Regions from separate parts of the Pseudomonas sp. B21-017 genome, predicted to be linked through region 3. Evidence: predicted binding sites of a transcription regulator. Region 3 holds the regulator's gene; each other region holds the start of a gene.
The links. The regulator sigma-54, encoded in region 3, starts transcription at its own class of promoters, with help from an activator protein. The targets are predictions, from matches to a motif close to ANTGGCATNNANNTTGCTNT.

Region 1 (7,164 bases), 1.4 Mb from region 3:
TGGTCAACGTGGGCAATGATGGCGATGTTGCGTAGATTTTCGATCACTTGTGTATCTCGATCAGAGGATTCGGTGTGCTGACAAGTCTTGGCAGCGATTAACAGTAGCGTCCGTACAAGCCGTTACAACTTGACGGTGGCATCGGGGGGCCGGTGACGCAGGCCACAGGCAAACAGCCCCGGGCACTTAGCTCGGTCGATAAACGCGCACATTGGCATGCCCCTCACTGAGCAAATGGTGGGCATGCAGGCGACTCATCACGCCTTTGTCGCAATACAGCAGGTACTGGCGAGTAGGGTCCAGTTCCTTGAAACGAGCGTTCAGTGCATAAAACGGCATCGTCTGTACCTCGATACCAGGAAGCTCCAGCGGGTCGTCTTCGGCGGCATCCGGGTGACGGATATCGATGATGATCTGGCCCGCCAGCGCTTCGCTGACTTCTTCAATCTGCAAGTCCTGGCCCAATTCGTCGATCACCCGATCGATCGGCACCAGTTTGGCGTTCTCGAGCGCGCGCTCAAGGACTGCCATGTCGAATTCTTTCTCTTCGTGCTCCACGCGGTAGCGCTTGGCCGCCGTCTTCGGATTGACCGAGATGACCCCGCAGTACTCCGGCATGTGCCGGGCGAAATCGGCGGTGCCGATCTCGTTGGCCGTGTCGATGATGTCCTGCTTGTGACTGGCGATCAGTGGACGCAAGACCAGCTTGTCGGTCACGCAGTCGATCACGGACAGGTTCGGCAACGTCTGGCTCGACACCTGGGAGATCGCCTCACCCGTGACCAGCGCTTCGATGTGCAGTCGATCGGCAATTCGGGAAGCAGCGCGCAACATCATACGCTTCAAAACTACACCCATATGACTGTTATCGACTTTCCCGAGAATTTCTCCCAGAACTTCCTCGAACGGCACACTGACAAATAACACGCGTTGGGAGCTGCCGTACTTCTTCCAGATGAAGTGCGCGACTTCCATGACGCCCAATTCGTGGGCGCGTCCGCCCAGGTTGAAGAAGCAGAAGTGGCTCATCAGCCCGCGGCGCATGATCTGGTAGGCCGCAACGGTGGAATCGAAGCCGCCGGACATCAGTACAAGCGTCTGCTCCAGGGCCCCGAGCGGATAACCGCCGATGCCGTTGTGCTGGCTGTGGATCACGAACAACCGTTGGTCGCGAACTTCGATACGGACTTCGATTTCGGGCTTTTTCAGGTCGATCCCGGCGGCACCACACTGACGGCGCAACTGGCTGCCGACATATTTCTCGATGTCTATCGAACTGAATGGGTGCTTGCCGGCGCGCTTGCAGCGCACCGAGAAAATCTTTCCGGCCAGCGCATCGCCGTAGTGCTGCTTGCACTTCTCGACGATGTCGTCGAAGTCGCCCAGCGGGTACTCGTCGATCTGCAAAAAGTGCGCGATGCCCGGCGTGCAAGTCAGGCGCTCGCCCATCTCTTTCAGGACCTTGGGGTCGCTGACGCGGGTTTCCAGCTCGAGATTGTCCCACACACCGTTCACCACCACGGCCGGGTCCAGGTCGCGGAGCACGGTACGGATGTTTTTGGCCAACTGGCGGATGAAACGCATCCGTACCGGGCGGCTCTTGATGGTGATCTCGGGGAAGACTTTTACGATTAGTTTCATGAAAACAGCGCGCGCAGGGCCAGCCGAAAAAGGGGGGCGCGGATTATAGCGGAAATTGCTCAAGGTTTAACCAGTTAATGTGCAGAAGGTTTTGCATGCACCAAAACAGGTCATTTATGGAAATCGACGCTACATTACAGGGCGATATTTTGCGCTTTATGGTGCGCCGCCCCCTTGCAAGCGTGATATTGGGGCAAAAAACCCATGATGAGGCACTGGCATGCAATTTGCTCCCTTGTGAGGCAGGTTGCCATGGCAGAGTATTCGCGCCGGCATCACCCACATTTAAGGGCATCCATTACTAGCCCTAAGCCACCCGGAGGACACTATGTCGAAGTCGGTTCAACTCATCAAAGATCATGACGTCAAGTGGATTGATCTGCGCTTCACGGACACCAAAGGCACTCAGCACCACGTGACCATGCCGGCTCGCGATGCGCTGGATGAAGCTTTCTTCGAAGAAGGCAAAATGTTCGACGGTTCCTCCATCGCTGGCTGGAAAGGCATCGAAGCTTCCGACATGATCCTGATGCCGGACGACACCACTGCCGTTCTCGACCCGTTCACCGAAGAGCCGACCCTGATCCTGGTTTGCGACGTGATCGAGCCTTCGACCATGCAAGGCTACGACCGTGACCCACGGGCGATCGCCAAGCGTGCCGAGGAATACCTGAAGTCGACCGGTATCGGCGACACCGTATTTGTGGGTCCAGAGCCCGAGTTCTTCATCTTCGACGAAGTGAAGTTCAAGTCCGACATCTCTGGCTCGATGTTCAAAATCTACTCCGAACAAGGTTCGTGGATGTCCGACCAGGACGTGGAAGGCGGCAACAAAGGCCACCGTCCAGGCGTCAAAGGCGGCTACTTCCCGGTTCCGCCGTTCGACCACGACCACGAAATCCGTACCTCCATGTGCAACGCCATGGAAGAAATGGGCCTGACCATCGAAGTTCACCACCACGAAGTGGCGACTGCCGGTCAGAACGAAATCGGCGTGAAGTTCAACACCCTGGTTGCCAAGGCTGACGAAGTTCAGACCCTGAAATACTGCGTACACAACGTAGCTGACGCATACGGCCGCACCGCGACCTTCATGCCTAAGCCGCTGTACGGCGACAACGGTTCGGGTATGCACGTTCACCTGTCCATCGCCAAAGATGGCAAGAACACCTTCGCTGGCGAAGGCTATGCCGGCCTGTCCGATACCGCCCTGTACTTCATCGGAGGCATCATCAAGCACGGTAAGGCTCTGAACGGCTTCACCAACCCGTCGACCAACTCCTACAAGCGTCTGGTCCCAGGCTTCGAAGCTCCAGTGATGCTGGCCTACTCGGCTCGCAACCGTTCCGCTTCGATCCGTATTCCTTACGTGTCCAGCCCTCGCGCTCGCCGTATCGAAGCCCGTTTCCCGGATCCAGCAGCTAACCCGTACCTGGGCTTCGCTGCACTGTTGATGGCTGGCCTGGACGGCATCCAGAACAAGATCCACCCTGGCGACGCAGCTGACAAAAACCTGTACGACCTGCCGCCTGAAGAGGCGAAAGAGATCCCACAAGTTTGCGGCAGCCTGAAAGAAGCCCTGGAAGAGCTGGACAAAGGTCGTGCGTTCCTGACCAAAGGCGGCGTTTTCAGCGACGACTTCATCGACGCTTACATCGCTCTGAAAAGCGAAGAAGAAATCAAGGTTCGTACCTTCGTACACCCACTGGAATATGAGCTGTACTACAGCTGCTGATCCGGTAGCGCTGCACTACGCAGCGTGACAAAAGAGAGGCCTCCTTCGGGAGGCCTTTTTTGTGGGCGAACGTCTGTCATCGAATGCCCGGTTGCGTGCATCATGGCCTTCACCCGATAAAGTCGAGATCCTCCATGCGCCTACGCTCATCCCTTGCCTTGCTCACTGCCCTGCTGGCCAACAGCGCTTTCGCCAGCCCGGCACCTGCCGCCCTCGCCCCACTGCTTGGCACCATCGAGGAGCGCCTGGCGATTGCCGATCAAGTCGCGTTGAGCAAATGGGACAGCGGTAAACCCGTCGAGGACCGTCAGCGCGAGCGTGAGGTGATTGCCGGCGCCGTTGCCCTGGCACCTGCTTATAAATTGAGCAACGAAGCCGTCGAACAGTTCTTCTCGGCGCAGATCGAGGCCAACAAACTGGTGCAATACGCGCATTTGTCTGACTGGCATGCGCAAGGCAAGGCACCCGACGATCCTCGCCCCGACCTCGTCGGGCAGATCCGCCCGCAACTTGATCAGTTACAAAAACGCCTGCTGCAACAACTGGCCGATTTCAGCCCTTATCGCAACGACCCGCAGTGCCCGTCCTGGCTGGCCAAGGCCAATAAAACCGGCACCCAAGTATCTCTGCGCGAGCTCGCCAAGGTACGCGCCAGCGCTGAGTTGTGCAGCGCCAGCCGCTGAGCCGGCCTGCCGACATGCGCTGATGTGCTCTATGCTCAGCGCTTAGTCGCCACGAACGGAACAGGGCCGGACACTTGCCCAACGGCCAATGGAAGCCTGCAATGCGCTCATTATTGTTATGCCTGCTCGTACTGATCGCCCTGCCCGCCGCTGCGCAGATCTATAAGTACACCGACGCCAATGGCAACACCGCCTACAGCAATCAGCCGCCCGACGGCGTCAAAGCCCGGCCGGTCGAATTGCCACCGCTCAACAGCGTCGAGCGTCAGTCGCCCAGCGAACCCGTAGCACCGCCGCAAGCCAGTAGCCGTGACCAACCGCACAGCGCCTATCAGGTGCTGGAGCTGAGCGGCCTGCCCACCGAAGAAGCCTTGCGCGCCAACAACGGCACGTTCACCGTCAGCGTATTGATCAATCCACGCCTGCAAGGCACTCATCGATTGAGGCTGTTACTGGACGGTCAACCCTACGGCCAGCCGAGCAACGTGCCGACTCTGCAACTGGTGAACATCGACCGTGGCGAACATAACCTTGCGGTTCAGGTGATCGACGGGCAAAACGTCGTGCAACAGAGCCCCACCGTGACGCTCACCGTGCAACGGGTGCATAAACCTTGAGGGCCTGGCTGTTGATCGCGTGCCTGGTCAGCCTGCCGGCGATGGCCGAGGTCTTCACATATATCGACGCTCAGGGTAATCGGGTCTTCACCGATCAGCCGGGCGCCCGCAACGCCAAACGTGTGCCGTTGGCGACAAGCAATCGAATGTCAGCCAACCCGAGTGGCGCAGCGCCCATGACCGCTGCGAAAACAAACCCGGCCAAACCACTGTTTCATTACGACATGCTTCGGGTGCTGGTGCCGGAACCGGATGCCACGATCCGTAGCAGTGCCGGTGAGTTGATCGTCAGCGTTACCAGCGAACCCGGCCTGCAACAGGGTCATCGTTACCGTTTGCTGCTGGACGGCCAGCCCACCGCCGAGCCCGGCCCCAGCCCGGTGTTCGCCCTGAGCAATATCGACCGCGGCAGTCACAACCTGTCGGTGGAAATCCTCGACGAACAGGGCCGCACCGTCGAACGCACGGCCAATCAACCGTTCCATATGCTGCGCATTTCCCTGGCGCAGAAACGCCAGGTCAAACCCTGCACCCTCACCGACTACGGCCAACGGCCGGAATGCCCCCTTAAAGACAAGCCTGAAGAAGAAAAAAGCGCCTTCTTGCCCTTCTTCTAACCTCGTTCAGGTTTGCGCACTATATTGGTGCAAACATCTGCACCATACCCACATCTCAGCCCATTTTGGTTCGAAAGTACTCGAAAAAACTCGCAGAACGCCATGCAAACGAGCGTAAAACGCCCGTTTCAGGCTCTAAACGCTTCTTTTCGGAGCCTTGGTTTGGTTTTTGCATTTTCCTAATACCGGCGCGTTATTCATGCGCATGCCCTGCTCCAAAAGAGGTCCTGATGACCATTAGCGACGCACTACACCGCTTGCTACTCGACAACCTGACCACCGCCACCATCCTGCTCGACGCCGAACTGCGCCTCGAGTACATGAACCCGGCGGCGGAAATGCTCCTGGCCATCAGCGGCCAGCGTAGCCATGGGCAGTTCATCAGTGAGTTGTTCACCGAGTCCACCGAAGCGCTGAACTCCCTGCGCCAGGCAGTCGAGCAGGCACACCCGTTCACCAAGCGCGAAGCGATGCTCACCGCCCTCACCGGCCAGACCTTGACCGTCGACTACGCCGTGACGCCAATCCTGAGCAATGGCGACACGATGCTGCTGCTGGAGGTTCATCCTCGCGACCGCCTCCTGCGGATCACCAAGGAAGAGGCGCAACTGTCGAAGCAGGAAACCAGCAAAATGCTGGTGCGTGGCCTCGCCCACGAGATCAAGAACCCTCTCGGCGGCATTCGTGGCGCGGCTCAGTTGCTCGCCCGTGAGTTGCCGGAAGAAAGCCTGCGCGATTACACCAACGTCATCATTGAAGAGGCCGATCGCCTGCGCAATCTGGTGGATCGCATGCTCGGCTCCAACAAGCTACCGTCGCTGGCCATGTGCAACGTCCACGAAGTGCTGGAGCGTGTGTGTCAGTTGGTGGAGGCCGAAAGTCAGGGCTGCATCACTTTGGTGCGCGACTACGACCCAAGCATTCCGGATGTCTTGATTGATCGCGAACAGATGATTCAAGCCGTGCTGAACATCGTGCGCAACGCGATGCAGGCCATCAGCAGCCAGAACGAGCTGCGCCTTGGCCGCATCAGCTTGCGTACCCGCGCCATGCGCCAGTTCACCATCGGCCACGTGCGCCATCGCCTGGTGACCAAGATCGAGATCATCGACAACGGCCCGGGGATCCCCGCCGAGCTGCAGGAAACCATCTTCTTCCCCATGGTCAGCGGCCGCCCGGACGGTACCGGGCTGGGCCTGGCCATTACCCAGAACATCATCAGCCAGCACCAGGGCTTGATCGAATGTGACAGCCATCCAGGCCACACCACGTTCTCGATCTTTCTGCCACTGGAACAAGGAGCCACATCGACATGAGCCGTAGTGAAACCGTGTGGATCGTCGATGACGACCGTTCTATCCGTTGGGTCCTGGAAAAAGCCTTGCAACAGGAAGGCATGACCACGCAAAGCTTCGACAGCGCCGATGGCGTGATGAGCCGCCTGGCGCGCCAGCAGCCGGACGTGATCATCTCCGACATTCGCATGCCGGGTGCCAGCGGCCTGGACCTTCTGGCGCGGATTCGCGAACAACACCCACGGCTGCCAGTCATCATCATGACTGCCCACTCCGACTTGGACAGCGCTGTCGCGTCCTATCAGGGCGGCGCGTTCGAATACTTGCCCAAGCCGTTCGATGTCGACGAAGCCGTGTCGCTGGTCAAGCGCGCCAATCAACACGCACAGGAACAGCAAGGCCTGGAAGTCGTCCCGACGCTGACCCGCACCCCGGAAATCATCGGCGAGGCGCCGGCGATGCAGGAAGTGTTTCGCGCCATCGGGCGCTTGAGTCACTCCAACATCACCGTGCTGATCAACGGCGAATCCGGCACCGGTAAAGAGCTGGTGGCCCACGCCCTGCACCGTCACAGCC
Region 2 (7,164 bases), 2.6 Mb from region 3:
TGCTGCTGGTGACTTACGGTGTCGGCGCGAGTGTCGGACCGTTGGTGGCAGGGGTATTGATGAAATTGTTCGGCAGCCAGATGCTTTATGCCTTTTTCAGTTTTTTTGCATTGGTGCTGGTGTGGCGAATCCGCCCGAAAGCAGTCACCAATCTGCATCAGGTGGACGATGCTCCGCTGCATCACGTGGCCATGCCCGACAGCATGACGAGTTCGCCACTGGTGGCGTGCCTTGACCCGCGTGTTGATGAGCAGGTGGTGCAGGATCAGATGCAGAATCCGGTCAACCCGGAGGCTGATGTCAATCCGGATGCCGGGCCCGAACCAGAACCTGAACCAGTTTCGGATTCAGAAGACCCGGACGCAGGTCGCGAGCAAAGTTTTACCGAAGCGCGGCCGTGATCAAGGCATAAAAAAACGGGCAGTCACCGCAAGGGACTGCCCGTTTTTTATTGGCGGGGCGTATCAGAAATCGTCTTTATCGAAGCGCCGCGCTTCACGTTGCAGCTGATAGACGAACCGCTCGACCTGCCGTTGCACCAGGCCGCTCATGTTGTGAAAACGCACGCCGGCGAAGGTGGTGTTGATCTTTTCTTCAAAGTGCAGGTAACGCAGCTCCACCGGTGCCGTCATGCTGCCGAAGGGCAGGGCGGCGATGAAGCGGTCGTAGACCTGGCCCAATTGCAGCTTCGCGGTAATGTCGCCTTCGAAGCGCAATTTGCAGCCGGTGGCGGAGATGTCCAGCAGTTTGCCGGCGATGGGCGACTTGAGTTTCTCGCCCCCCAGCTCGACATTGACCAGTTGTGCCAGCTTCAACGCAGCGCGGAAAGCATTGCGGCGCTGGTGGTAAACCACCTCATCGGGCAGCGCGCCCCGGTAGCAGCGGCCATCACCGGACTCGTCGATGGTCAGCGGGCCATTGCTTTCCCAGGCGATGCGCACGCCGTCGTGGAAGCCTTCGACCTTGAACGGTTCGCCGGCCAGCAGAAAGCGTTCGCCGTCGCGCGGGATCATTTCGTCCAGGGCGATCATCTTGCTGTCACGGTCGACGTCCACCAGATAACTCTGGAAGCGCTGGCTGCGCTCGTGGAACGTGATGATCAGCGGGTCATGGCTGTCTTGCAGCTGACGCAGGTTGCCGGAGATTTCCAGGGGCGTGGTGAGCACCTTGGGTGGCTGCGGAGCATCTTCCGCGCTTAAGGCATTGGACACGAGGTATCAATCTCCAGACAAATATGACTACTGGCCGGCATTCTGCCAGCATGTTTCGCGTCTTGATAGGGCGTGCTCATTGAAAGGCTTAAGCCTGACTGAGCGGGCGTGGCTTGGCGAGCTTGGAGGTTGATCCGCGGGCATCGTAGAGCGCTGGCGGCTCGCCGCCGGTGAGGATTTTCAGCTGGTTGGCCGTGGCGGCCTGCTGCACCAGAATCGACTGGCCATTGTTGGCATTGGCGGCCTGGCACTGGGCCAGGAGGTCGGTCAGCACGTCGCTCTGTCCCAGCAACCGTTCGCCAATGCTCGACTGGCTGGCGAGTTGCTCCAGGCCCTGGCGGTTGGTTGGCAGGTTGAGGCTGGCGAGGATTTCACTGCGCTTGCGGCCATGCTGTTCGAGCAGAATGATCAATGCCTGTTTATGCGCCAGAATTTCTTCGAGCAGTGGCATGTCGCGACCGTGCAAGGCGAGGGACTCGGTTTGCAGTAGCTCCAGCAGTTGTTGCGCCGGGGCGAAGTCGTCGATGATCAGTTGCAGTAAATGAGTGTCGTGCATGGCTGGCCTTGGGTTTTAAGCGTCCAAAAGCCTGGCGCGGGCCGTGGCCTAGCGCTGGGCTTCGAAGTTGAGCAGTTTGCTGGCTACACGGTTGCTGTCGACTTTATAGCTGCCATCGGCAATCGCTGCTTTCAACTCGGCCACGCGGGCGTTGTCGACGGCAGGCTGATCGCGCAGCTTGTCAGTGACCTTCTGCAACTGTTGAGCCTCATTGCTGAGGTGTACCGATTCCCCGCTTTTGGTGGTACTGGCCTGTTCGGCCGGGGTATTCAGCGGCGCGGATTGGCCGGCTTCGGCGGTTTCCTTGGCGGTGCTGGTACGCGTACTGCCCGTAAGTGACGAGGAGCTGTTTAAACGACTGAAATCGATGACCATGACAATAAACCTCTGGATATTTGGACGCTTGCCATGTTTTCGGCGATTCCCCGAAAAACTTTAGGCCCATTTATCAATGAGCTTGCATGCGCCAGCGCATGCCCTGCATGCGGCACAGTTTAGGCAACCGCCAGGCGGTGCGCCATCACTTCACAAACACAGAGCCCTTACATGGCCACTTCCACCTGGCCGGGCGCTGTGACTTGCGCCTTGATGACCCGCTGGGAGTTAAGGTTTTTCACGCGAATCTGTTCGCTCAGGCCGCCGTTGGACAGCGCTTCACCCGGCATGCGCACACTGAGCGTACCACTGCGGGCGGTAATCACCACCTGGTCGCCCTTGCGAACCACTTCCGCCTGTTCGAGATGCACCAGCGTAATGATCTGATCGGCGACCATTGGTCGGGTAAGTTTTTGCCCGATAGCCTGATCGACGGAAGTCAGAAACCCCTGATTTATCAGGCTGATATCACGCTCGCGCAGGGTTACGTCCTGAGGTTCGATAATCCCTGTGCGCTTGAGCGGACGAGTGGTCGTCACAATGTCGCGAAACAGCTTCACTTGAGCGGGCACGAAGACCGTCCAGGGCGAGGCGCCATCGCAGCGAACCTTGACCGTGACCCGTCCCAGAGGCCTTGCCGGGCTCTCGAGGGTGGCTGTCAATTCCTTGTCGCACATAGGCATGCGCAGGCGCGGATCGAGCTGGTTGACCTGGATTTCGTAGCGACCTTGCGTTTGACTGGTGGCCAGATAGTCCTCTACGGTGAATTCAAGAAAGCCCTGGGTGACGCCGATAAGCATGTCAGGCAAGGTAACCGTATCAGCAAGGGCAGGGCTGCCAGCGTTGAACAGGCAAGCGGCCGACATCGCGCAGAGCAATCTGCGGCAGGTTGATGTGAGGTGTCGGAAAAATGTCGGTTCTGTGTTCATAAGAGTTAAAAAGCAAGCGCCGTGCCGTTTCGTGATGAATGTGCGTCGCAACACACTTAGCGTTGGTGTAGGAGTCTGGGCATGGCTGGTGTAATGGATTCGGTGAACCAGCGCACGCAACTGGTAGGGCAGAATCGCCTTGAGCTGTTGTTGTTCCGTCTCGACGGCCAGCAGCTGTATGGGATCAACGTGTTCAAGGTTCGCGAGGTGCTGCAATGCCCCAAGCTGACCCTGATGCCCAAGTCCAGTCCTGTCGTGTGCGGTGTGGCGAATATTCGGGGGGCAACCATTCCGATCCTGGATCTGGCGATGGCGACCGGTGCCGGTCGGTTGCTGGACCAGAGCAATCCCTTCGTGATCATCACGGAGTACAACACCAAGACCCAGGGTTTCCTGGTTCGGTCGGTGGAGCGCATCGTCAACATGAACTGGGAGGAGATTCATCCGCCACCCAAGGGCACGGGGCGCGATCACTACCTGACGGCTGTGACTCGGGTCGACAACCAGTTAGTCGAAATCATCGACGTCGAGAAGGTGCTGGCGGAAGTGGCGCCGACGCCGGAAGCGATTTCGGTGGGCGTGGTCGATGTTGAGACCCAGCACAAGGCGCTCTCTTTGCGCGTATTGACGGTCGACGACTCGTCGGTGGCACGCAAGCAGGTGACCCGTTGCCTGCAAACGATCGGTGTCGAAGTGGTGGCGTTGAACGACGGCCGGCAAGCGCTGGATTACCTGCGCAAGCTGGTCGACGAGGGCAAGAAGCCGGAAGAAGAGTTCCTGATGATGATCTCCGACATCGAGATGCCGGAGATGGACGGGTACACCCTGACGGCCGAGATCCGCGCCGATCCGCGCATGCAAAAGCTCCATATCATCCTGCATACTTCGTTGTCGGGTGTGTTCAATCAGGCGATGGTCAAGAAGGTCGGTGCCGATGACTTCCTGGCCAAGTTCCGTCCTGATGACCTGGCATCCCGGGTAGTCGACCGGATCAAAGCAGCAGATAACAGCTAGAGGCCTTCTGCCCCTGGCGGTCAACACGATTTAAGAGGCGGTATCTTTGTCTACGGGTAATTTGGATTTCGAACAGTTCCGGGTATTCCTGGAAAAAGCCTGTGGCATTTTGCTCGGTGAAAACAAGCAATATCTGGTCTCGAGCCGTCTCAACAAACTGATGGAACAGCAGGGCATCAAATCGTTGGGTGAGCTGGTTCAGCGCATCCAGACCCAGCCGCGCAGCGGTTTGCGCGAGATGGTGGTGGATGCCATGACGACCAACGAAACCCTGTGGTTTCGTGACACCTATCCGTTTGAAGTCTTGAAGAACAAGGTATTGCCTGAAGCGATCAAGGCCAGCCCCGGTCAGCGCCTGCGGATCTGGTCGGCGGCGTGTTCGTCGGGTCAGGAACCGTATTCGCTGTCGATGTCCATCGATGAGTTCGAACGGGTCAACATGGGCCAGTTGAAGATGGGCGTGCAGATCGTTGCCACCGACCTGTCCGGCAGCATGCTGACCAACTGCAAGACCGGCGAGTACGACAGCCTGGCCATCGGTCGCGGTCTGTCGCCCGAGCGCCTTCAGCGTTACTTCGACCCCAAGGGGCCGGGGCGCTGGGCCATCAAGGCACCAATCAAGAGTCGGGTGGAGTTTCGCTCGTTCAACTTGCTGGACAGCTACGCAAGCCTGGGCAAGTTCGACATCGTGTTCTGCCGCAACGTGCTGATCTACTTCTCCGCCGAGGTGAAGAAAGACATCCTGTTGCGCATTCACAGCACGCTCAAGCCGGGCGGTTATCTGTTCCTTGGCGCGTCCGAAGCGCTGAACGGTTTGCCGGACCATTACCAGATGGTCCAGTGCAGCCCGGGGATCATTTACCAGGCGAAGTGATTCGTTGACGGCATACAAAAAAACGGGGGGCCTCAGGGGCTCCCGTTTTTTTTGCCTGCTTGTTTCTCATAGGCACCCCAATACCTGTAGGAGCGAGGCTTGCCCGCGAAAGCGTTGGGGCGGTCAATGATGATTGTTGTCTGGCACACCGTTTTCGCGGGCAAGCCTCGCTCCTACAGTTGATCGGTGTTGCCCTGGGAAAGCGGCAGAAAAGCGGCAGGCGGCGGAAATCGGTTGCCGCTTTTCTGGCATTGCCGCCTCGCCACTGCTCGCAAAGCCCCCGGTTTACGGGCTTTTTTGAATTGGCACGCCGCTTGCAGTGTTCACGTTACGAAAAATCAGGTCACCCGAAGGTTTCCCGACATGAGCATCAGCTTCGATAAAGCGCTCGGTATCCACGAACAAGCCCTGGGCTTCCGCGCTCAGCGTGCCGAAGTCCTGGCCAACAACATCGCCAACGCCGACACCCCGAACTACAAGGCTCGGGATCTGGACTTCTCGAAAGTGCTCGCCGAGCAGAACGAGAAAACCAAAAACGGCAAGTTCGCCTTGAGCATGACCAACAGCCGTCACATCGAAGCTGAAGGCCTGGGCAATGGCGACGAGTCGCTGATGTATCGCACGCCGATGCAACCGTCGATCGACCAGAACACCGTGGATGCCCAACTGGAACAGTCGAACTACGCGGAAAACGCGGTCAACTTCCAGGCCAGCTTCACCCTGCTCAACAGTAAATTCAAAGGGCTGGTGTCAGCCCTGCGCGGAGAGTAATTCATGTCCCTGTCCAGTGTTTTCAACATTGCCGGTAGCGGCATGAGTGCCCAGACCACTCGCTTGAACACCGTCGCCAGTAACATCGCCAACGCCGAGACCGTTTCGTCGAGCATCGACCAGACCTATCGCGCCCGTCACCCGGTGTTCGCCACCATGTTCCAGGGCGGCCAGAGCGGCGGCAGCGATTCGCTGTTCCAGAACCAGGACGCGGCCGGTCAAGGCGTGCAAGTGCTGGGTGTGGTCGAAGACCAGAGCAACCTTGAAGCGCGCTACGAGCCGAATCATCCGGCCGCCGATGCCAAGGGCTACGTCTACTACCCGAACGTCAACGTCGTCGAAGAGATGGCCGACATGATTTCCGCGAGCCGTTCGTTCCAGACCAACGCAGAAATGATGAACACCGCCAAAACCATGATGCAGAAGGTCCTGACCCTCGGTCAGTGATAAGGGGCGACTTTCGATGAGTGTTACCGATACCACCAGCGGCGTAAGTCTCAAGGATGTCCTGGCCAACTCTTCGGTCAAGACCACGACCACCAGTGATGGTCTTTCCGCGGCGACCAGCAGTGCCACCGGCAGCAAGGCATTGGGCAAGGATGCGTTCCTGCAACTGCTGGTCACCCAGCTGAAAAACCAGAACCCGCTCGATCCTCAGGACAACAGCGCGTTCGTAGCCCAGTTGGCGCAGTTCAGTAGTCTGGAAGGCATCACCACGCTGAACCAGACCGTCAGCGGCATTGCCGGCAACTACAACTCCTCGCAAGCCTTGCAGGCTTCTTCGCTGGTGGGCCGTTCGGTCATCGCGCAGACCGACAAGGCCGTGGTCGACACCTCCAAGAGCCTCAACGGTACCGTCGTGGTGCCGACATCGGTTTCCGCAGCCACCGTCAAGATCACCAACTCGGCAGGCACGGTCATCCGCACCCTCGACCTGGGTAGTCAAAACGCCGGCAATGCCAGCTTCATTTGGGACGGCAAGGACAGTTCGGGCGCGGTGGCACCGGCGGGTACTTACACCTTCGGCGCAACGAGCACCATCGACGGCAAGAACACCTCACTGATTACTTACCTGCCGGCAACGGTCAACAGCGTGACCATCAGCCAGACCGGCGGTGAGTTGATGCTGAACCTGGCAGGCCTGGGCAGCGTTGCCCTGTCCAAAGTGCAAACCATTGGTCTATAGAGCCGACTAACACGGCACAAAGGAGTGGAATATGTCTTTCAATATCGGCCTTAGCGGTCTCTATGCGGCCAACAAACAACTGGACGTGACCGGCAACAACATCGCCAACGTCGCGACCACCGGTTTCAAATCGTCCCGTGCAGAATTCGAAGACGTGTACTCGGCCACTCGCCTGGGTACCGGCAGCAAGACCATCGGTAACGGCGTGCGCCTGGCCAACGTTTCCCAGCAGTTCAGCCAGGGTGATG
Region 3 (7,164 bases):
GGTGAGTTGCGAGGCAACTCACCCGATTCGGGACTTAACGCAAACCGCGTTGAGTCTCGTCCAGCTCACGGATGTACTTGAAGATTTTACGGCTCGAAGCCGGTGGCTTGTTGGTCGCCAGTTCGTGCTGGGCCTGACGGATCAGGGAGCGCAATTGTTGACGATCGGCCTCCGGGTAATCGACGACGAACTTCTCCAGGACGGCGTCGTCGCCTGCGATCAAGCGATCGCGCCAGCGTTCCAGGCCGTGGAAACGTTCGTTGTACTGCCGGGTGGAGGCATCGAGTTGATCGAGCAGGGTGAGAATGGCGCCAGTGTCCTGATCGCGCATCAGCTTGCCGATAAACTGAAGGTGCCGTTTACGCGCGATGTTCGCGGTGTGCTTGGGCGCATCGGCCAGAGCCCGGCGCAAAGCGTCGGTCAACGGCAGTTTTGCCAGCAGGTCAGGCTTGAGTGTTGTAAGGCGCTCGCCGAGGTCAACCAGAGCATGCAGCTCGCGTTTGACCTGGGATTTGCTTTTTTCTCCCGTATCGAGGGAGTCGTCGTAAGAATCAACCATGGTGGCCGTCCGCAAAGAAACGCCGCCATGATAACCAGTCGGGGGCCGCTTGTCCGGCCCGGTCGCTCGATGACCGTTACCGAAAGCAGAATTTGAGTGGAGAACAGCATGAGTGCAGTTGAAAGCGTCGGCCCACAAGCGTTGCCGGCACTGCAAGAGCAAGTCGAGCAGATCATTGCTGAAGCCAAGCGCCAAGGCGCCAGTGCCTGTGAAGTGGCGGTGTCGCTGGAGCAGGGCCTGTCGACCACGGTGCGTCAGCGGGAAGTCGAAACCGTTGAGTTCAACCGCGACCAGGGCTTTGGCATCACCTTGTACGTAGGGCAGCGCAAAGGCTCGGCCAGCACCTCGGCCAGCGGTTCGGAAGCGATTCGCGAAACCGTCGCTGCTGCGCTGGCGATTGCCAAGCACACGTCCGAAGACGAAGCCGCAGGCTTGGCGGATGCCGCGCTGATGGCCAAGGAACTGCAGGATTTCGACCTGTTCCACCAATGGAGTATCACACCGGAGCGAGCCATCGAGCAGGCCCTGGCCTGTGAAGCGGCGGCGTTTGCCGCCGACAGTCGGATCAAAAACGCCGACGGCACCACCCTCAGCACTCATCAGGGTTGCCGTGTGTACGGCAACAGCCACGGTTTTATCGGCGGTTACGCCTCGACCCGTCACAGCCTCAGCTGCGTGATGATCGCCGAAGCCGATGGCCAGATGCAGCGTGATTACTGGTACGACGTGAACCGGCAGGGCAATTTGTTGGCCAGCCCGGAGAGCATCGGCCAGCGTGCCGCGCAACGGGCGGCGAGCCGCTTGGGCGCACGCCCGGTACCGACCTGCGAAGTGCCGGTGCTGTTTTCTGCGGAACTGGCCGGCGGTTTGTTCGGCAGTTTCCTCTCGGCGATTTCCGGCGGCAGTCTGTATCGCAAGTCTTCGTTCCTCGAAGGCACGCTGGGGCAGAAACTGTTCCCGCAATGGCTGACCATCGATGAACGTCCGCACTTGATGCGCGCTTTGGGCAGCTCTGCCTTCGACGGCGATGGCCTGGCGACCTACGCCAAGCCGTTCGTGGAAAACGGCGAGCTGGTGTCCTATGTGCTTGGCACCTATTCCGGCCGTAAGCTGGGCATGCCGAGCACCGCGAATGCGGGCGGCGTGCACAACCTGTTCGTCACCCATGGCGATGAAGATCAGGCGGCCCTGTTGCGCCGCATGGGTCGTGGTCTGCTGGTCACTGAATTGATGGGGCAGGGCCTGAACATGGTCACTGGCGATTACTCCCGTGGCGCAGCGGGTTTTTGGGTCGAGAACGGCGAAATCCAGTTCGCGGTCCAGGAAGTGACTATTGCCGGCAACATGCGCGACATGTTCAAGCAGATCATTGCGGTCGGTAATGACCTGGAATTGCGCAGCAACATTCGCACAGGTTCGGTGTTGATCGAGCGGATGACGGTGGCGGGTAGTTAAGCTGCGGTTGCTGCACAAAAAAATGCGCCACCCGATCGGGTGGCGCTTTTTTTTTTGGATCAAAATATCGCAGTTTCGTCAGCGCCTACGCATCCGTGGGCGCAATCGAAAGCCGTAATTCATTGATCTTTATTCGCCTTCGTCGAAGAAGTTGTTGATCAGCGCCACCAGTGCATCCATAGCTTCCTGCTCTTGTTCACCTTCGGTTTTCAGGTGGATTTTGGTGCCCTTGCCGGCCGCGAGCATCATCATGGCCATGATGCTTTTGCCATCGACCATCGTTTCCGGTGTACGGCCAGCCCTGATCTGGCAAGGGAACTGCCCGGCGACGCCAACGAATTTTGCAGACGCGCGGGCATGCAGGCCCAGCTTGTTGATGATTTCGATTTCCAGAGCAGGCATCGCGATGTGAATCCTTTAGCTGAGGTCGCGGTGGCGAACCTGGACGTTCTTCAGGGATTGTTGCAGGACCTGGCCCAGACGTTCGGTCAGGTAGACAGAGCGGTGATGCCCGCCGGTGCAGCCAATGGCAATGGTGACATAGGCGCGGTTGCTGGCGGCAAAGCGGGGCAGCCACTTGAGCAGGTAGGAGGAAATGTCCTGGAACATTTCCTCGACATCCGGCTGCGCCGCCAGGTAGTCGGCCACCGGTTGATCGAGCCCGGACTGTGCCCGCAGCTCCGGTTTCCAGTAAGGGTTAGGCAGGCAGCGCACGTCGAACACCAGATCGGCGTCCACCGGCATGCCACGCTTGAACCCGAAAGACTCCACCAGAAACGCAGTACCGGGCTCCGGCTGATTCAGCAGGCGCAGCTTGATGGTATCGCGCAGCTGATACAGGTTCAGATTGGTGGTGTTGACCTTGAGGTCGGCCAGGTCGGCGATCGGCCCCAGCAGATTGGTTTCGTCCTCTATCGCCTCCGCCAGCGAGCGATTGGCACTGCTCAGCGGGTGACGACGGCGGGTTTCCGAAAATCGTTTGAGCAGGGTCTCTTCATCGGCGTCCAGATACAGCACATCGCACTGGATATGCCGGCTGCGGACTTCTTCCAGCAATTCGGGAAACCGTGACAGGTGGCTCGGCAAGTTGCGTGCATCGATGGACACGGCCACCAGAGGTTGTGCCAGTTCGGTGTGAATCAGTGCGCGTTCGGCCAGTTCCGGCAACAGACCGGCCGGCAGGTTGTCGATGCAGTAGTAGCCGTTGTCCTCGAGAACATCGAGGGCAGTGCTTTTACCTGAGCCGGAGCGGCCGCTGACGATGATCAGGCGCATGATTAGTGACCGTTTTGCTCGTCCAGGACAACCTGATACAAGGCTTCGTTGCTCGGGGCGCTGCGCAGTTTTTCACGCACTTCCTTGCGATCAAGCATGCTGGCGATCTGGCGCAGCAACTCCAGGTGCGCATCGGTGGCGGCTTCGGGGACCAGCAGTACAAACAGCAGGTCAACCGGGGCACCGTCGATGGCGTCGAAATCGATGGGTGCATCCAGGTGCATCAAGGCACTGATGGGCGATCCGCAGCCCTTGAGACGGCAGTGGGGGATGGCGATACCGTTGCCAAAGCCGGTGGAACCGAGTTTTTCACGGGCGACCAGACTCTCGAAGACATCCTGCATGGCCAGATCCGGCACTTCGCGATGGATGAGGTTGGCAATTTGCTCGAGGGCTTTCTTTTTACTGCCGCCCGGCACGTTCACCAGGGAACGGCCGGGGGTCAGGATGCTTTCAAGTCGGATCATGGGTTGGGAGTGTTAACGACCGGTCGCGCCCTGGAGGAGGCTCTGGGTCTTTTCCTTATGCTTTTTGAGTTGTTTATCCAGCTTGTCGGTCAGTGCGTCGATCGCTGCGTACATATCGGTATGTTCCGCGTTAGCGACCACCTCATTGCCGGGAATATGCAGCGTGGCTTCGATTTTCTGCTTGAGCTTCTCGACCGTCATCGTGACCTGCACGTTGGTGATCTTGTCGAAATGCCTCTCTAATCGTTCGAGTTTTTCGCCGATGTAGGTGCGAAGAGGTTCGGTCACTTCCAGTTGGTGTCCACTGATGTTGACTTGCATACAGCTTCTCCTTCGTTGCCAGTGCATAAAGCGGTAGATCCGATGATCTACCACTGGAACGCTGTGGCGTGGCTCTACATCAACCGCTTGCGTTCGCTCGAAGGCGCGATTCCTAGGGATTCGCGGTACTTGGCGACGGTGCGGCGAGCCACCTGAATGCCTTGTGCCTCCAGTAAACCAGCGATCTTGCTGTCACTCAACGGCTTTTTCTGATTTTCCGCGGCAACCAGTTTTTTGATGATCGCGCGGATCGCCGTAGACGAGCATTCACCGCCTTCGGAGGTACTGACGTGGCTGGAAAAAAAGTATTTCAGTTCATAGATGCCCCGTGGGGTATGCATGAATTTTTGCGTGGTCACCCGTGAAATCGTCGATTCGTGCATGCCCACCGCTTCAGCGATGTCATGCAGCACCAGCGGTTTCATGGCCTCGTCGCCGTACTCCAGGAAGCCGCGTTGATGCTCGACGATCTGGGTGGCCACTTTCATCAGGGTTTCGTTGCGGCTTTGCAGGCTCTTGATGAACCAGCGAGCCTCCTGCAACTGATTACGCATGAAGGTGTTGTCAGCGCTGGTATCGGCGCGGCGTACGAAGCCGGCGTATTGGGCGTTGACCCGCAGGCGCGGCACCGACTCCTGGTTCAGTTCCACCAGCCAGCGCTCGTTGTCCTTGCGCACGATCACGTCGGGAACGACGTATTCGGCTTCGGTGGACTCGATTTGCGAACCCGGGCGCGGGTTGAGGCTCTGGACCAGTTCGATCACCTGGCGCAGTTCATCTTCCTTGAGCTTCATGCGGCGCATCAGCTGGCTGTAGTCGCGGCTGCCGAGCAAGTCGATGTAATCGGTGACCAAGCGCTTGGCCTCGGTCAGCCAAGGGGTCTTGGCGGGCAGTTGGCGCAGTTGCAGCAGCAGGCATTCACCGAGGTTGCGGGCGCCGATACCGGCGGGCTCGAATTGCTGGATGCGGTGCAGGACGGCTTCGATTTCGTCCAGTTCGATGTCCAGTTCCGGATCGAAGGCCTCGAGGATTTCCTCGAGGGTTTCGTCCAGATAGCCCTGATTGTTGATGCAGTCGATCAGGGTCACGGCGATCAGGCGATCGGTGTCGGACATCGGTGCCAGGTTCAGTTGCCAGAGCAAATGGCTTTGCAGGCTTTCACCGGCCGAAGTACGGGTGGTGAAATCCCACTCGTCGTCATCGTTGCTCGGCAGGCTGCTGGCGCTGGTCTGGTAGACGTCTTCCCAGGCGGTATCGACAGGCAATTCGTTGGGAATGCGCTCGTTCCAGTCGCCTTCCTCAAGGTTATCCACCGTCGGGGCGGTTTCCTGGTAGGAGGGTTCCTGAATGTCGGTGTTGGGTTGCTGTTCGGCTTTGTCGGCCAAGGGGTCTGCGTTATCGAAGTCGTCGCCTTCTTCCTGGCGTTCGAGCATCGGATTGGACTCCAGGGCCTCCTGGATTTCCTGTTGCAGGTCCAGGGTCGACAATTGGAGCAGGCGGATGGCCTGTTGCAGCTGCGGTGTCATCGTCAGCTGCTGGCCCATTCTCAAGACTAGCGATGGTTTCATGGCAGGGGCTTAACACCTTATTCGCCGGCGCACATGCGCCATCCACTACAGGGCGCCGAAGCGCCAAACATAAGCAAATTATATGCCTGAAACTGAAGTGTTTGCCTAGAGCGCTGTAACAATAAAAAACTATTGATTTTTTATTGATATGAGCATCAAGGCGACTGGCCAGGCACCTCAGCGCTTACAGGCGGAACTCATGGCCCAGATACACTTCCTTGACCAGTTCGTTGGCCAGGATGGTGGCGGAGTCGCCTTCAGCGATCAGCTGGCCATCGTTGACGATGTAGGCGGTTTCGCAGATGTCCAGGGTTTCACGGACGTTGTGGTCAGTGATCAGCACGCCAATGCCTTTGGCCTTGAGGTGATGGATGATCTGCTTGATGTCGCCCACCGAGATCGGGTCCACGCCGGCGAAGGGTTCGTCGAGGAGGATGAATTTCGGGTTGGTGGCCAGTGCCCGGGCGATTTCCACCCGACGGCGTTCACCACCGGACAGGCTCATGCCAAGGCTGTCGCGGATGTGGTGAATGTGAAATTCCTGCAGCAGGCTTTCCAGCTCTTTGCGGCGACCGGCCTTGTCGAGCTCCTTGCGGGTCTCGAGGATGGCCATGATGTTGTCGGTCACCGACAGCTTGCGGAAGATCGACGCTTCTTGCGGAAGATAGCCGATACCGGCCTTCGCGCGACCATGCATCGGCTGGTGGCTGACGTCCAGGTCATCGATCAGTACGCGACCCTGATCGGCCTGTACCAGGCCCACGATCATGTAGAAACAGGTGGTTTTACCGGCGCCGTTGGGGCCAAGCAGGCCGACGATCTGGCCGCTGTCGATGGACAGGCTGACGTCACGCACGACCTGGCGGCTCTTGTAGCTCTTGGCCAGATGCTGAGCTTTCAGAGTTGCCATTACTGGGTTTTCTCGTCGGTTTTCTTCTTCGGCTGGATCACCATGTCGATACGCGGACGTGCCTCGGTGACCTTGCTGCCTGTGGCGCGACCGGCGCTGGCGAGTTTTTTCACCGTGTCATAGACGATTTTTTCGCCCTGGGTGACGTTGTTGTCCTTGTCGACAACTTTGGCCTTGTCGATCAGTACGACGCGGTTTTGCGCGGCGTGATATTGGATGGTCACGCCCCAGCCCTGAACAGGCTTGGTGTCGCCAGCTGTTTGCAATTGCTCGAAGTACGCCAGGTTGCCCACCGAGGTCACCACGTCGATGTCGCCAGTCGGGGTGCGAGTGATGGTCACGGTGTTGCCGGTGACCTTCATCGAGCCCTGAGTGATGATCACATCACCTTTATAGGTGGCAACACCGTTCTTATCGTCCAGTTGGGCGTCGTCGGCCTGAATGCGGATAGGCTGCGCTTGATCGGTCGGCAGAGCCCAGGCGCTCACGCTTCCCAGTGCTGCGCTCAGACTGAGCAAAATAGGGAGGGTTTTAACGAGCCTCATACTGTCCTCTTACGTTCGATAGCAGGTGTATCCTGCTTTCTTTCAAGTACGCTTTCATTCCGTT
Region 4 (7,164 bases), 880 kb from region 3:
TGGCCAGTACCTTGCGGGTGGCCGGCGCCGGGCCGGTGAGCATGATGGTCGGGTCGGTGCTGGTGACCGCCGTGGCGACGACCCGCGCCCGTGGCTGCAAGCCCAGCGCCCGGCCCTTCGCTTCGGAGCCGATCAGCATCAGCGCCGCGCCATCGACGATCCCGGAGCTGTTGCCCGGTGTGTGAACGTGGTTGATCCGCTCGACCTGGCTGTACATCCGCAATGCCGTGGCGTCGAAGCCCATTTGCCCGATCATTTCGAAACTCGGCTTGAGCTTGCCCAGGCCTTCCATCGTCGAATCGGCGCGAATGAACTCATCGTGATCAAGCAGGATGATGCCGTTCTGGTCCTGCACCGGCACCAGCGACTTGTTGAAGGAACCATCCGCCCGCGCCCGCGCCGCTTTCTGCTGGGAGTGCAACGCGAAGGCATCGACGTCCTGACGACTGAAACCTTCGATTGTCGCGATCAGGTCAGCACCCACGCCCTGGGGTGTGAAATGGCTGTGCAAGTTGGTTTCCGGGTCCAGCGCCCAGGCCCCGCCGTCGCTGCCCATGGCCACGCGGGACATCGACTCGACGCCACCGACCACCACCAGATCTTCGAAGCCGGAACGCACTTTCATCGCGCCCAGGTTCACTGCCTCCAGCCCCGACGCGCAGAAGCGATTGAGTTGCACACCCGCCACGCTGACGTCCCAATCGGCCACTTGTGTGGCGGTCTTGGCAATGTCGGCGCCCTGATCACCGATAGGCGTCACGCAGCCAAGCACCACGTCGTCGACCTGACTGGTGTCCAGGGAGGTGCGCTGCTGCAACGCCGTCAGCAGCCCGGCCACCAGGTTCACTGGCTTGACGCTGTGCAAGGCGCCATTGGCCTTGCCTTTGCCACGGGGCGTGCGTAACGCGTCAAATATCAAAGCTTGGGTCATGGCGTTCTCGAACCTGAGGGTGATCTCTATACCCTCACCTTATGCCGAGCAGCCGTGGATTCAATGACCACACCGCTCATTGGCGTTGACGCTCACGCTCAGACGAACGGTAGTCAGCTATCGGATTAATCGATTCGTGTCACCAAGCTGTCTAGCCAACGGGCGCCCAAGAAGATGGCCATAGGCCTCATGTCTTTTTGGCAGCGATCAGCGCTAAGTCCATACGAATTGGATCTAAGCCAAGCGTGACGCGGGCCCTAATGTAAACCTGTACGAAGTTGTCGTCGGGTTTTGCCGAGGCTCTCGTCCTACAGGAAGTGCAGCGCTCTGCCGTCATGGAGATATGCAGGCAGGCAACCAGGAAATAACAAAAAAGGCGGTCAAGCCATGTTCAAACATTCGAAAGTACGTCAAGCCGGGCTCATTCTATTTGCTACTACGCTGTTGTTGATTTTGCCGAACCTGACCAAGGTGCTTGGCTGATCGAGCAGCGGGGGTTTTCATTTCGCCTGATAAAAATGTGACTGGCTCGCTATCCGGGCCGGCGTGGCTGTGCCAACCTTTGCGGCACTTCCACGACATGGACGACGATCACTTGAAAGCGCTCATTTTGTTTGGGGCCTTGCTGCTCAGCACGCCTCTGTCTGCCGCGCAGCTGAATCTTGAGTTGGGCGCGAGCCCTCGCACCTGGCAGACCGAGGAATTGCTCAAGCATCCTCAGGCTCAGACCATCACGATCACTAACGACGTTTCCTACAAACGGGACATGAGCTATCGCGCCGTGCCGTTGGCAGCGTTGTTGACGGGCATCAAGCCTGACGACCACTTGCAAGCCGTGGCCCTGGACGGTTTTGCCGCCGAACTGGCCGCCGCACCGTTGCTCAATACCCAGGGCGCGCAGGCCTGGCTGGCGATTGAAGACCCGGCCAAGCCGTGGCCGCCGCTGTCCGAGGGCAAGCCCAGTGCCGGGCCGTTCTATCTGGTCTGGACCGATCCACAGGCGGGCAATATCAGTCCCGAGCAATGGCCGTTCGAAGTGGCGAGCATCAAGCGCATGGCCCCGGTGGATGAGCGCTTCCCTGCCCTGTTACCCGATCCTGCATTGAAGGCGGACCATCCGGTGAACAAGGGCTTTGCGCTGTTTCAGAAGAACTGCCTGGCCTGTCATCGACTCAATGGCGCGGGGGACGCGCAGTTCGGGCCGGACCTGAATATTCCGTTCAACCCGACCGAGTATTTCGGCGCAGACTTCCTCAAGCGTTACATCCGTGACCCGCAGAGCTTGCGCCAGTGGCCGCAGGCGAAGATGCCCGGGTTCTCGCCGACGGTGTTGCCGGAGGGGGATCTGGAGTTGTTGGTGGGGTATTTGAAGCACATGGCGGGACGCAAGGTGTCTACGGCCAAGTAAACATCCACCTGTGGCGAGGGAGCTCGCTCCCGCTGGGGCGCGAAGCGGCCCTCAAATCAGGCGACGCGATCCGTCAGGCAAACCGCATTCGCCGGGTTTGCGACTGCTGCGCAGCCGAGCGGGAGCAAGCTCCCTCGCCACAATGAATGACTGCTACTGCTGTTGGACGGAGATCACCGGCGCAGGCGTCGGCGCGACCAACACCTTGGCATGCATCTGCTCATACCCACCGCCACGGCGCATACCGCGCACCGGACAGGCGTCGAGGTAGTCCAGGCCCACGGCCAGTTTCAAGTGACGTTCAGGCCGGGCCAGTTCGTTGGTCACATCGAAGCTATACCAGGCGTCATCCAGCCAGGCTTCCGCCCAGGCGTGACTGGCCAAGTGTTCGCTGTTCTCGCTGTACAGATACCCCGACACATAACGCGAGGGAATGCCCAGGCTGCGGGCGCAGGCGAGAAACGCATGGGTATGGTCCTGGCAGACCCCGGAACGCCCGGCGAAAGCTTGCGCGGCGCTGGTCTCCACTTCGGTGGCACCTGGCGTGTAGGTCATGTGCTGGTTCAGGCCATGCATCAAATCGATCAGCGCCGTGCGATCCCGCCGTTGCTTGCACGCCTTCTCGGCAAACGCGCGCAGGGCTTCGTCGGCTTCGGTCAGCCGGGTGAAACGCAGGAACGGCAGCGCCGACTGACTCTCGTGCTCGGCTTCGCGCAGCTCGTCGATGTCGACCTGGCCACGGGCGCCGATGATGATCGCTTCATGCGGCTCATCCAGGGTCAACACATGCAGGATGTTGCCGAACGGATCGAGTTGCGCGCGCACCGGGCGCGGCAGGTCGAGTTGCCAGCTCAGCACGTGCTGGCGCTCGCTGTCGTGGGGTGTCAGTCGCAGGTACTGGATGCTCGCCCGCACCTGATCTTCGTAGTGATAGGCGGTCTCGTGGCTAATGGAAAGTCTCATGCAGCCTCCAGATAGGAACTGTGTATGGCATTGCCCAACTGGCGCACCAGCGGGATGAACTCGGTCAGCCAGGTGTGCAGGCCTTCGTCGAGGATTTCGTTGATACCGGTGTAGCGCAGGCGCGCGTCCATTTCCGCCGCCAGGCGTTGTGCGGGACGGCCGTTGGCCCCCGGTAGTTGAGCGAGAATCTGATCGACCTCTTCGGTGCAGGCTCGCAGGGATCGCGGCACATCGGCGCGCAGCAATAACAGCTCGGCCACATGCCGGGCGCCGGGGGCGTCGCGGTAGATTTCGGTGTAGGCCTCGAACGATGACAAGGCCCGCAACAAGGCGCTCCATTGGTAATAGGCGTGGGCCGTACCGTCACTGACTGCTTCGGCTTGATCGCCGGCCATTTCGTAACGGGCATCTAGCAGGCGCAAGGTGTTGTCGGCCCTTTCGATAAAGGTGCCCAGACGAATGAAGCGGAACGCGTCGTTACGCATGATCGTGCCGTAGCAAGCGCCGCGGAACAGGTGGGAACGTTCCTTGATCCACTCACAGAAACGGCTCATGCCGTAGCGACTCAAGCCCTGCTCGGCGATCCCGCGAATTTCCAGCCAGGTGGCGTTGATGTTTTCCCACATGTCGGCGGTGATTCGCCCACGCACCGCATGGGCGCTGGCTCGCGCGGCACCGAGGCAGCTGTAGATGCTCGCCGGGTTGGCCGCGTCCAGGGCGAAAAAATGCAGCAGCCGTTCGGCATGCAGATCGCCGTGGCGCGCCAGGTAATCGTCCAGGGTGCCGGTGATCAGCAACGGCATGGCCAGTTCGTGCAAGCCGTCACCACGACCGTCCTGGGGCATCAGCGACAGCGAATAACTGACGTCGAGCATCCGCGCGAGGTTTTCCGCCCGCTCCAGGTAACGCGACATCCAGTACAGATCCGAGGCAGTTCTACTTAACATGGCAAGCTTCCTTCAATCCTCGACCACCCAGGTGTCCTTGGTTCCGCCGCCCTGGGACGAGTTCACCACCAGGGAGCCTTCACGCAAGGCGACACGGGTCAAACCGCCGGGCACAACCCGGGTTTCGCGGCCAGACAATACAAACGGACGCAGGTCGATGTGGCGCGGTGCGATGCCGTTTTCGACAAAGGTCGGACAGGTCGACAACGACAACGTCGGTTGCGCGATGTACGCGTGGGGCTTGGCTTTGATCCGCTCGCGGAAAGACTCGATCTCCGCTGCCGTCGCCGCCGGCCCCACCAGCATTCCGTAACCGCCGGAGCCTTGGGTTTCCTTGACCACCAGCTCCGGAAGGTTGGCCAGCACGTGGGACAGTTCAGAAGGATTACGACACTGCCACGTCGGCACGTTCTTCAAGATCGGCTCTTCATCGAGGTAGAAACGAATCATGTCCGTGACGAAGGGATACACCGACTTGTCGTCCGCGACCCCGGTGCCGATGGCATTCGCCAGCACCACATTGCCGGAGCGGTAGGACGACAGCAGCCCTGGAACGCCAAGCATCGAATCGGGGTTGAACGCCAGCGGATCGAGGAACGCATCGTCGAGGCGACGGTAGATCACGTCGACCGCTTTCGGCCCGTCCGTGGTGCGCATGAACACCTTGTCGTCGCGCACGAACAGGTCGGCGCCTTCCACCAGTTCAACGCCCATTTCCCGAGCGAGGAACGCATGCTCGAAAAACGCACTGTTGAAACGCCCCGGCGTCAGCACCACCACGCTCGGGTTGTCGATCGGGCTGGAGCTTTTCAGGGTGTCGAGCAACAGGTTCGGGTAGTGGTCGATCGGCGCGATGCGCTGGGCCGCGAACAACTCGGGGAACAGGCGCATCATCATCTTGCGGTCTTCGAGCATGTAGCTCACGCCGCTGGGGGTACGCAGGTTGTCTTCGAGCACGTAGTACGTGCCGTCGCCATCGCGTACCAGGTCGACGCCGGAAATGTGCGAATAGATATCGCGGTGCAGATCCAGCCCTTGCATCGCCAACTGGTATTGCTCGTTGGCCAGCACTTGTTCGGCCGGGATGATGCCGGCCTTGATGATGCGCTGCTCGTGATAGAGGTCGGCAAGGAACATGTTCAATGCCTTGACCCGCTGAATGCAGCCGCGTTCGACGACCCGCCATTCACTGGCGGGGATGCTGCGGGGAATGGTGTCGAAGGGAATCAGGCGCTCTGTCCCCTGCTCATCACCATAGAGCGTGAAGGTAATCCCGGCACGATGAAATAACAGATCGGCCTCGCGTCGCCGTTGTGCCAAAAGCTCGTCAGGCGTTTCGGCCAGCCAACGGGCAAACTCCCGATAATGCGGACGGACCTGGCCGCCGGCATCGTACATCTCATCAAAAAAGGTGCGGATCATGCCGTACTCCTTGTCACACGGACATCCAGGCCTTCGCAAGGCCCGTGCCATAGGCAGAAACGCTTTGATATCAATCAGTTGAATAATGTTGCTGCGCGCCCCGCACCAATCCTGTGCGGTAATTGCCCCACCCTGATCGCCCCCGCTTCATGGCGAAGCAATGCTGTCGCCTATCAGCAGCATAGTCAGAGTTGATTTCACTGCTCGGGAGGGAGATGCGGATAATCCGTACATTCGCTGGAAAACTGATCGCTCTTCCCTTTAGCCGCCTGTTCAGGTGGCTTTTTTTGTCCGTTTGAAATGTGGCGAAATAAAAAGATCGAAACAAAAAACGGCCAACCCAAAGGTCAGCCGTTACTAAGTGTCACTGTTCATAAGCTTATGCGAGTAGCCCTCGTATCTCCTGTTTGACGCCCCATCCCTCGATGATGCCACCCAGAGGCTCGACCACCGCCTCGAAGTCCTGCTCGAAGTCGCCGATCCCGTCGTAGGTGGCGTACATCACTTTGCTCAGTTCCAGCGACCACGCGCCGTCGTCACGCGCGCTGATCTGGGCATTCAAGGATTCACCACAAAAATGACCTGCCGCCCTGCGTGCCCGCTCCTCGTCCGGGAAAATGGCGTAGAACTCGATGGGATGGAATCGTGAAAAATCGAAACCGCCTTCTTTCATGCGGCGCAGCACGCTGCTGCTGATGTCTTCTTGATAGGCTGTGCTCATGAAACGTCCCCCTCAGACTGATGGATAGACTTTCCGTATTCCCTGCACTTTCGATGCGGCAACAGAGGTTGCCGCCGGGAAACAAGCATGTAGCTGACAAGACCAGACCTTAGCGAGTCACTCGCTGATCTCGGTTGCAGAGTAGCCTCAAGACAGAGCCGCTGCCAAGACCTGGTGGTGAATGTGACAGGAGGTGTATCAAATCGGAGTAATACTGAGGATTTCAATGCTGTGCTGGGATTTCAGACTTTTGACGGTCGGATCATCGGTACGACCCTCCAGATCATTGAGGTCCAGTTTCGCAGCCACCGGCAGTCGCCGGTCGCGAATGAGTTGGGCGGCTTGCTCGTTGCTCGGGCACTCCTCGCACTCGAAGAGTTCGTCGACTGATTCACCGTGTTCATCCACGAAAGTGATTTTCCACTTTTGCATCGGTGCCTCCTCGGTAAAACCCATGGATGGGCTTACATCTATCTCGACTCGTGCATTGGCCGATCGTTCCAAGGGATCCTAAAAGCGAGACATGAAAAAAGGCCGTCACCCGCGTGTTCACACACCGGCGACGGCCTTTCTTATCGACGAAGCATCAGTCGTTGCTAGGTTTGTTCACCGCTTGCAGCACGTACTGCGGCAACGCGAAGGCACCAATATGGATTTCCGGGTTGTAGTAGCGGGTGATGATGCCGCTGCCGGCGAAGCGCTGTTGCAGGGTTTCGCGGGACAATTTGCGATAAGCGGTATCGGTCGCGCCCCAGGCGAAGGTCATTGCGCC

Region 1: glnA (glutamate--ammonia ligase) is a predicted target of sigma-54. The motif match lies at 1,856-1,875, and genes of this name have one in related genera.
Region 2: flgB (flagellar basal body rod protein FlgB) is a predicted target of sigma-54. The motif match lies at 5,261-5,280, and genes of this name have one in related genera.
Region 4: LOY28_RS20735 (circularly permuted type 2 ATP-grasp protein) is a predicted target of sigma-54. The motif match lies at 5,704-5,723, and genes of this name have one in related genera.

What each region holds. Positions count from the first base shown of each region.
Region 1 is NZ_CP087194.1:347,598-354,761, reverse strand. It holds gene typA (translational GTPase TypA) at 1-47, opposite strand, end outside; gene thiI (tRNA uracil 4-sulfurtransferase ThiI) at 187-1,641, opposite strand; gene glnA (glutamate--ammonia ligase) at 1,970-3,376, shown strand; gene LOY28_RS01615 (chorismate mutase) at 3,511-4,059, shown strand; gene LOY28_RS01610 (DUF4124 domain-containing protein) at 4,161-4,676, shown strand; gene LOY28_RS01605 (DUF4124 domain-containing protein) at 4,673-5,293, shown strand; gene glnL (nitrogen regulation protein NR(II)) at 5,524-6,609, shown strand; gene ntrC (nitrogen regulation protein NR(I)) at 6,606-7,164, shown strand, end outside.
Region 2 is NZ_CP087194.1:1,560,040-1,567,203, forward strand. It holds gene LOY28_RS06810 (MFS transporter) at 1-401, shown strand, start outside; gene LOY28_RS06815 (flagellar brake protein) at 465-1,211, opposite strand; gene LOY28_RS06820 (flagella synthesis protein FlgN) at 1,300-1,767, opposite strand; gene flgM (flagellar biosynthesis anti-sigma factor FlgM) at 1,816-2,142, opposite strand; gene flgA (flagellar basal body P-ring formation chaperone FlgA) at 2,310-3,071, opposite strand; gene LOY28_RS06835 (chemotaxis protein CheV) at 3,153-4,085, shown strand; gene cheR (protein-glutamate O-methyltransferase CheR) at 4,132-4,959, shown strand; gene flgB (flagellar basal body rod protein FlgB) at 5,323-5,730, shown strand; gene flgC (flagellar basal body rod protein FlgC) at 5,734-6,177, shown strand; gene flgD (flagellar hook assembly protein FlgD) at 6,194-6,916, shown strand; gene flgE (flagellar hook protein FlgE) at 6,948-7,164, shown strand, end outside.
Region 3 is NZ_CP087194.1:5,505,818-5,512,981, reverse strand. It holds gene yjgA (ribosome biogenesis factor YjgA) at 35-559, opposite strand; gene pmbA (metalloprotease PmbA) at 668-2,014, shown strand; gene LOY28_RS25015 (HPr family phosphocarrier protein) at 2,144-2,416, opposite strand; gene rapZ (RNase adapter RapZ) at 2,432-3,289, opposite strand; gene ptsN (PTS IIA-like nitrogen regulatory protein PtsN) at 3,292-3,756, opposite strand; gene hpf (ribosome hibernation-promoting factor, HPF/YfiA family) at 3,769-4,077, opposite strand; gene LOY28_RS24995 (RNA polymerase factor sigma-54) at 4,152-5,645, opposite strand; gene lptB (LPS export ABC transporter ATP-binding protein) at 5,830-6,555, opposite strand; gene lptA (lipopolysaccharide transport periplasmic protein LptA) at 6,555-7,100, opposite strand; gene lptC (LPS export ABC transporter periplasmic protein LptC) at 7,087-7,164, opposite strand, start outside.
Region 4 is NZ_CP087194.1:4,621,355-4,628,518, forward strand. It holds gene LOY28_RS20715 (acetyl-CoA C-acetyltransferase) at 1-931, opposite strand, end outside; gene LOY28_RS20720 (cytochrome c) at 1,512-2,339, shown strand; gene LOY28_RS20725 (transglutaminase family protein) at 2,493-3,302, opposite strand; gene LOY28_RS20730 (alpha-E domain-containing protein) at 3,299-4,249, opposite strand; gene LOY28_RS20735 (circularly permuted type 2 ATP-grasp protein) at 4,262-5,671, opposite strand; gene LOY28_RS20740 (ribonuclease E inhibitor RraB) at 6,051-6,392, opposite strand; gene LOY28_RS20745 (hypothetical protein) at 6,591-6,824, opposite strand; gene speE (polyamine aminopropyltransferase) at 6,979-7,164, opposite strand, start outside.